Linked DNA regions of Rhodopseudomonas palustris. The protein of the gene in region 1 interacts with the protein of each later gene in a pairwise test. Links are inferred from orthologs where the notes say so. Each region holds a gene or a part of one and is shown on either strand. Other genes may lie near its edges.

What was found.
Region 2: the proteins of SR870_RS18985 (region 1) and SR870_RS07300 interact in binary tests that used the Escherichia coli proteins (3 or more experiments, as listed by UniProt). The link is inferred for Rhodopseudomonas palustris from one-to-one orthologs.

What each region holds. Positions count from the first base shown.
Region 1 is NZ_CP140155.1:4,199,378-4,203,239, forward strand. Bases 304-3,852 are described here. They hold SR870_RS18985 (2-oxoglutarate dehydrogenase E1 component), read left to right. Parts: upstream 304-694; coding sequence 695-3,652; downstream 3,653-3,852. Other genes in these bases: sucD (succinate--CoA ligase subunit alpha), read left to right, coding at 304-566; odhB (2-oxoglutarate dehydrogenase complex dihydrolipoyllysine-residue succinyltransferase), read left to right, coding at 3,752-3,852. Outside these bases: more of sucD, read left to right, coding at 1-303; more of odhB, read left to right, coding at 3,853-3,862. UniProt on the Escherichia coli protein: E1 component of the 2-oxoglutarate dehydrogenase (OGDH) complex which catalyzes the decarboxylation of 2-oxoglutarate, the first step in the conversion of 2-oxoglutarate to succinyl-CoA and CO(2).
Region 2 is NZ_CP140155.1:1,627,945-1,631,159, forward strand. Bases 299-3,200 are described here. They hold SR870_RS07300 (ABC-F family ATP-binding cassette domain-containing protein), read left to right. Parts: upstream 299-761; coding sequence 762-2,639; downstream 2,640-3,200. Other genes in these bases: ndk (nucleoside-diphosphate kinase), read right to left, coding at 299-582; SR870_RS07305 (hypothetical protein), read right to left, coding at 2,659-3,189. In the rest of the region: more of ndk, read right to left, coding at 160-298. UniProt on the Escherichia coli protein: Genetic data indicate it may be involved in ribosome assembly or function.

The DNA.
Region 1 (3,862 bases):
GGGTGAAGCGCTCGCTGGTCGGCTCCAAGTCGCGGCTGATCGGGCCGAACTGCCCGGGCGTGATGACCGCCGGCGAGTGCAAGATCGGCATCATGCCGGCCAACATCTTCAAGCCGGGCTCGGTCGGCATCGTGTCGCGTTCCGGCACGCTGACCTATGAGGCGGTGTTCCAGACCACCAGCGAGGGGCTGGGCCAGACCACAGCGGTCGGCATCGGCGGCGATCCGGTCAAGGGCACCGAATTCATCGACGTGCTGGAAATGTTCCTGGCCGACGACAAGACCGAGTCCATCATCATGATCGGCGAGATCGGCGGCTCCGCCGAGGAAGAGGCCGCCCAGTTCCTGATCGACGAGGCCAAGCGCGGCCGCAAAAAGCCGACGGTCGGATTCATCGCCGGCGTCACCGCCCCGCCAGGTCGGCGTATGGGGCATGCCGGTGCGATCATTTCGGGTGGCAAGGGCGACGCGGCGTCGAAAACCGCCGCAATGGAGGCCGCCGGCATCACCGTTTCGCCGTCCCCGGCGCGGCTCGGCAAGACGCTTGCCGAAAAATTGAAGTCCTAATTCAAACCTTGTTTCATTACGAGCTTACATTTCCCTAGAATCCGATAAAAGGTGCACTATGTTGCTGATCCGGTAACCGGATCAGCTTATCGCGTGTCTGTCGCGATCGTCATCATCAGGAAGCAATCATGTCTCGCCAGGACGCGAATGCCGCTTTCGCCCTTTCTTCGTTTCTCCAGGGCGCCAACGCCACCTATATCGACGACCTCTATTCCCGCTACGAAAACGACCCGTCCTCCGTCGATGCCGACTGGCAGGCATTCTTCAAAAGTCTGAAGGACAACCCCGGCGACATCCAGAAGAACGCCGAGGGCCCGTCCTGGGAGCAGGCCAACTGGCCGCTGACGCCGCGTGACGATCTCACCTCGGCGCTGGACGGCAACTGGGCCCAGGTCGAAAAGAGCGTCGGCCAGAAGATCCAGTCCAAGGCGCAGACCAAAGGCGTCGAGCTGTCGACCACCGACGTCAATCAGGCGACCCGCGATTCCGTCCGCGCGCTGATGCTGATCCGCGCCTACCGCATGCGGGGCCATTTCCACGCCAAGCTCGATCCGCTCGGGCTGGAGCCGACCAAGGATCACGAGGAACTCGATATCCGGTCTTACGGCTTCACCGAGGCCGATCTCGACCGCAAGATCTTCCTCGATCACGTGCTGGGCCTCGAATACGGCTCGCTGCGCGAGATCGTCGCGATCTGCGAGCGCACCTATTGCCAGACGATGGGCATCGAATTTCTGCATATCTCCAACGGGGCGCAGAAGGCCTGGCTGCAGGAGCGGATCGAAGGTCCCGACAAGGAGATCAGCTTCACCCGTGAAGGCCGGCGCGCCATCCTGATGAAGCTGGTCGAGGCCGAAGGCTTCGAGCGGTTCTGCGACCTGAAATTCACCGGCACCAAGCGGTTCGGTCTCGACGGCGGCGAGTCGCTGATCCCGGCGCTGGAGCAGATCATCAAGCGCGGCGGCAATCTCGGCGTCCGCGAGATCGTGCTCGGCATGCCGCATCGCGGCAGGCTCAACGTGCTGACCCAGGTGATGGGCAAGCCGCACCGCGCGCTGTTCCACGAATTCAAGGGCGGCTCGGCCAACCCCGACGAGGTCGAAGGCTCCGGCGACGTCAAATATCACCTCGGCGCCTCGTCCGACCGCGAGTTCGACCACAACAAGGTGCATCTGTCGCTGACCGCCAACCCGTCGCATCTCGAGATCGTCGATCCGGTGGTGCTCGGCAAGGTCCGCGCCAAGCAGGACCAGCATGGCGACCTGCCGGAAGAGCGCGTCTCGGTGCTGCCGCTGCTGATGCACGGCGACGCGGCGTTCGCCGGCCAGGGCGTGGTCGCCGAATGCTTCGGCCTGTCCGACCTGAAGGGCTATCGCACCGGCGGCTCGATCCACTTCATCGTCAACAACCAGATCGGCTTCACCACCTATCCGCGCTATTCGCGGTCCTCGCCGTATCCGTCGGACGTCGCCAAGATGATCGACGCGCCGATCTTCCATGTGAACGGCGACGATCCCGAAGCGGTGGTGTTCGCGGCCAAGATTGCGGTCGAGTACCGGCAGAAGTTCCACAAGCCGGTCGTGATCGACATGTTCTGCTACCGGCGCCACGGCCACAACGAAGGTGACGAGCCGGCCTTCACCCAGCCGATGATGTACCGCAAGATCGCGGGCCATCCGTCGGCGCTGGAATTGTATTCGAAGCGACTGATCGCCGACGGCGTCATCACCGAAGGTGAAGTCGAGAAGGCCAAGGCCGACTGGCGCGCCCGGCTCGACGCCGAGCTCGAGGCCGGCTCCAGCTATCGCCCCAACAAGGCCGACTGGCTCGACGGCAAATGGGCCGGCTTCAAGTCGGCCGATCAGGAAGAGGATCCGCGCCGCGGCATCACCGGCGTCGACCTGGCGCAGCTCAAGGACGTCGGCCGCAAGATCACCAAGGTGCCGGAGGGCTTCCGGGTTCACCGCACGGTGGCGCGCTTCCTCGAGAACCGCGCCAAGGCGATCGACAGTGGCGTCGGCATCGACTGGGCGACCGGCGAGGCGTTGGCGTTCTGCACGCTGCTGCAGGAAGGCCATCGCGTCCGCCTGTCCGGCCAGGACTCCGAACGCGGCACCTTCTCGCAGCGCCATTCGGTGCTGTTCGATCAGGAAGACGAGACCCGCTACACCCCGTTCAATCACCTCTCCCCCGATCAGGGCCATTACGAGGTGGTGAACTCGATGCTGTCGGAAGAAGCCGTGCTCGGCTTCGAATACGGCTACACGCTGGCCGAGCCGAATGCGCTGACGATCTGGGAAGCGCAGTTCGGCGACTTCGCCAACGGCGCCCAGGTGCTGTTCGACCAGTTCATTTCGTCGGGCGAACGCAAATGGCTGCGGATGTCCGGCCTGGTCTGCATGCTGCCGCACGGCTACGAGGGCCAGGGACCGGAGCACTCCTCGGCCCGGCTCGAGCGTTTCCTGCAGATGTGCGCCGAGGACAACATGCAGGTGGTGCACGCCACCACGCCGGCGAACTTCTTCCACGTGCTGCGCCGTCAGCTCCGCCGCGAGATCCGCAAGCCGCTGATCCTGATGACGCCGAAATCGCTGCTGCGCCACAAGCGCGCGGTGTCGCGGCTCGACGAGCTCGGGCCCGACACCAGCTTCCACCGCGTCTTGGCCGACGACGCCCAGTCGTTGCCGGACGAGAAGATCAAGCTGGTGCCGGACAACAAGATCCGCCGCGTCGTGATCTGCTCCGGCAAGGTCTATTACGATCTCTACGAAGAGCGGGAGAAGCGCGGCGTCGACGACGTCTATCTGCTGCGCGTCGAGCAGCTCTATCCGGTGCCGCTGAAGACGCTGGTGCAGGAGATGTCGCGCTTCAAGGAGGCCGAGCTGGTGTGGTGCCAGGAAGAGCCGCGCAACATGGGCGCGTGGCACTTCATCGAGCCGTATCTGGAGTGGGTGCAGAATCAGGCGGGCGCGACCCATCGCCGTCCGCGTTATGTCGGCCGTCCCGCGTCGGCCGCCACCGCCTCCGGCCTGATGTCGAAGCATCTGGCCCAGCTCAAGGCCTTCCTCGACGAGGCGCTGCGCTGACGCCATGGGCTGCCGCGCGCCGGCGGCCGGTGTTGTCGAGACATTTGGATCAGGGGCGAACCGCCGCAGCAGCGGTGACGCCGCAAGAGGACAGAAACAATGACTGAAATTCGCGTTCCGACGCTCGGCGAATCGGTGACCGAGGCGACCATCGGCCGCTGGTTCAAGAAGCAGGGCGACGCCGTTGCGGTCGACGAGCCGCTGGTCGAA
Region 2 (3,215 bases), 2.6 Mb from region 1 along the record:
CGACAGCCAAACGCTGGCTGCTGGATGTCGCTCTTGAAACGAGCGACATCGCCCCACGGGGGCCCGGTCGAGGACTTTTCGTCCAGCCCACGCCCCCTCCCTATCCTGTGTCACCGCGGCCGCCCGATCAGCGGCGTGCGGTTTCATCTCGTCGATTGTTCAGCCGACGATTTCGTTGCCGGCGAAGAACTGCGCGATCTCGATAGCGGCGGTCTCCGGCGCATCCGAACCGTGCACCGAGTTCTCGCCGATCGACTTGGCGTGCAGCTTGCGAATGGTGCCATCCGCCGCCTTCGACGGATCGGTCGCGCCCATCACGTCGCGGTACTTCGCGATCGCGCCCTCGCCTTCCAGCACCTGGACGACGACCGGACCCGAGGTCATGAAGTCGACCAGCTCGCCGAAGAACGGGCGTTCCTTGTGGACCGCATAGAAGGTCTCGGCCTGGCCGCGGGTCATGTGAATCCGCTTCTGCGCCACGATGCGCAGGCCGGCCTTTTCGATCAGAGCATTGATCGCGCCGGTGATGTTGCGCTCGGTCGCATCGGGCTTGAGGATCGAGAAAGTCCGTTGAACAGCCATGTAAATGTCCTTGAAACGCTTGGGGCGGGAGAGTTGCGCGCTTATATCGGCGCCGCCGCGGCACGGCAAGCCGCGCCGTCGGGCGATCGCAGCGGTCCGCCCCCGGCGTTGCGCCGACCTCGATCACAATCCGGCCGATCGTGGTTGCCTTTAGCTGCGGTCCCGGTCAAAACCCGCTCATGCTCACTTTGTCCGACATTTCGGTCCGGATCGCCGGACGGCTGCTGATCGACCAGAGCACGGTGCAGATCGCGCCGGGCGCCCGCGTCGGCTTCATCGGCCGCAACGGCGCCGGCAAGTCGACGCTGTTTCACGCCATCCGCGGCGACCTCGCGACCGAGACCGGGCGCATCACCATGCCGCCGCGCTGGCGGGTCGGCAGCCTCGCCCAGGAGGCGCCCAACGGCCCGGAGACCCTGCTCGAAGTCGTGCTCAAGGCGGACCTGGAGCGGGATGCCCTGCTGCAGGAGGCGGAGACCGCGCACGATCCGCATCGCATCGCCGACATCCAGACCCGGCTGGTCGATATCGACGCGCATTCGGCGCCGGCGCGCGCCGCCGCCATTCTCAGCGGTCTGGGTTTTTCCGCTGCGGACCAGGCCCGCTCGTGCTCGGAATTCTCCGGCGGCTGGCGGATGCGGGTGGCACTCGCGGCGACGCTGTTCGCCGCGCCGGATCTGCTGCTGCTCGACGAGCCGACCAACTATCTCGACCTCGAAGGCACGCTGTGGCTCGAGGATCACCTCGCCAACTATCCGCGCACGGTGATCGTGATCAGCCACGACCGCGATCTGCTCGACACCTCGGTGAACGAGATCCTGCACCTCGATCGCGGCCGGCTGGTGCACTTCCGGGGCACCTACTCGGCCTATGCCGAGTTCCGCGCCAACAAGGAAGCGCTCGACGCCAAGAACGCCAAGCGCGAGGAAGCGCGGCGCAAGCACCTGCAGGAGTTCGTCGACCGCTTCAAGGCCAAGGCCTCGAAGGCGCGCCAGGCGCAATCCCGCGTCAAGATGCTGGAAAAAATGAAGCCGGTGACGCGGCTGGTGAGCGACGACGTGCCCGACATCGTCTTCCCGCCGCCGGAGAAGACGCTGTCACCGCCGATCATCGCCGCCGACAACGTCTCGATCGGCTACGATCCGAAGCACCCGGTGCTGCGCCACGTCACGCTGCGCGTGGACACCGAAGACCGCATCGCTCTGCTGGGCGCCAACGGCAACGGCAAGTCGACGCTGGTGAAGCTGTTGGCCGACCGGCTGACGCCGTTCTCCGGCACCGTGACGCGCGCCGACAAGCTGTCGGTCGCTTACTTCGCCCAGCACCAGCTCGACGAGTTGAATGAAGACGGCTCGCCCTACGACCACATCCGCAGGCTGATGCCGGACGCACCCGAGAGCAAGATCCGCGCCCGCGCCGGCCAGATCGGGTTTTCCGGCAAGGCCGCGGACACGCTGGTCAAGAGCCTGTCGGGCGGCGAGAAGGCGCGGCTGCTGCTCGGCCTCGCGACCTTCTACGGCCCGAACATGATCATCCTCGACGAGCCGACCAACCATCTCGACATCGACAGCCGCGCCGCGTTGGCCGAGGCCATCAACGACTTTCCCGGCGCGGTCATCATGGTGTCGCACGATCGTTACCTGATCGACGCCTGCGCCGATCAGTTGTGGGTGGTTGCCGATCACAAGGTGAAACCCTACGACGGCGACCTCGACGACTATCGTCGGGCGGTGTTGTCGTCACGCGGCGCGCGCAGCGGATCGCGCGAGCCCAGGGAGCGAGGCTCAGACGGCACCGGGGCTAAGCCGCCGCGCCAGAAGTCGGAAAAACGCGTTCCACTGAAGCAGCAGATCGCCGACGCCGAGGTCGAGATCGAGCGGATCACCGCGATTATCGCCAAGATCGATGCGGCGCTTGCGCTGCCGGACCTGTACACGCGCGATCCAAAACAGGCCGCGCAGCTCTCGACCGCACGCGCGAAGGCCGAAGCAGCGTTGCAGAAGGCCGAGGAACAATGGCTGAACGCGAGCTCGGCGATGGACGAAGCGCAGGGCTGAGGGGGCGGAAGCGCAGCCGCTACGACCTGCTCCGCTTCTTCGCCGCCCGCGGTTGCGGGGCCGGTTCGGCGACGCGTTCGATCGAGGTCAGCCGCCCTGCCGTGAAGGTGTAGATTCCGGCGCGCGGACCACGCGCGTAGGTCAGCAGCACGACGCGCTGACCGCGCTCGTTGGTCGAGAGGTTGACGCTGTCGGGCGCACCGGCGCCACGGGCGACGTCGCATTCGGTGTGGCCGAGCGCCACCGTACCGCTACTCGTCATGGCCGGGGCAGCAGGGTCACCGCCCTGCGCATTGGCGTCGGCCGCGCCCGGCTGCGCCATGCCCGGACACATGCCGTCGGCGGAGATCAGGTCTTCCGCTGTGACCGGTTTGTCGGGCGTCAGCGGCGGCGTCTCGATCGAGATGTTCTTGATGAACACCCGGCCCGGCCGCGCGAACCAGTCGGCGTCACGCGACAGCAGATCGGAAGTGCCGGAACATCCGGCGAGAAGCGGCATGGCCAGCACGAGAGTCAGCACGACTGGGCGGCAAGAGAACTTGTGTTGCACGATCGATTGGGTCCCATCCCGCAGCA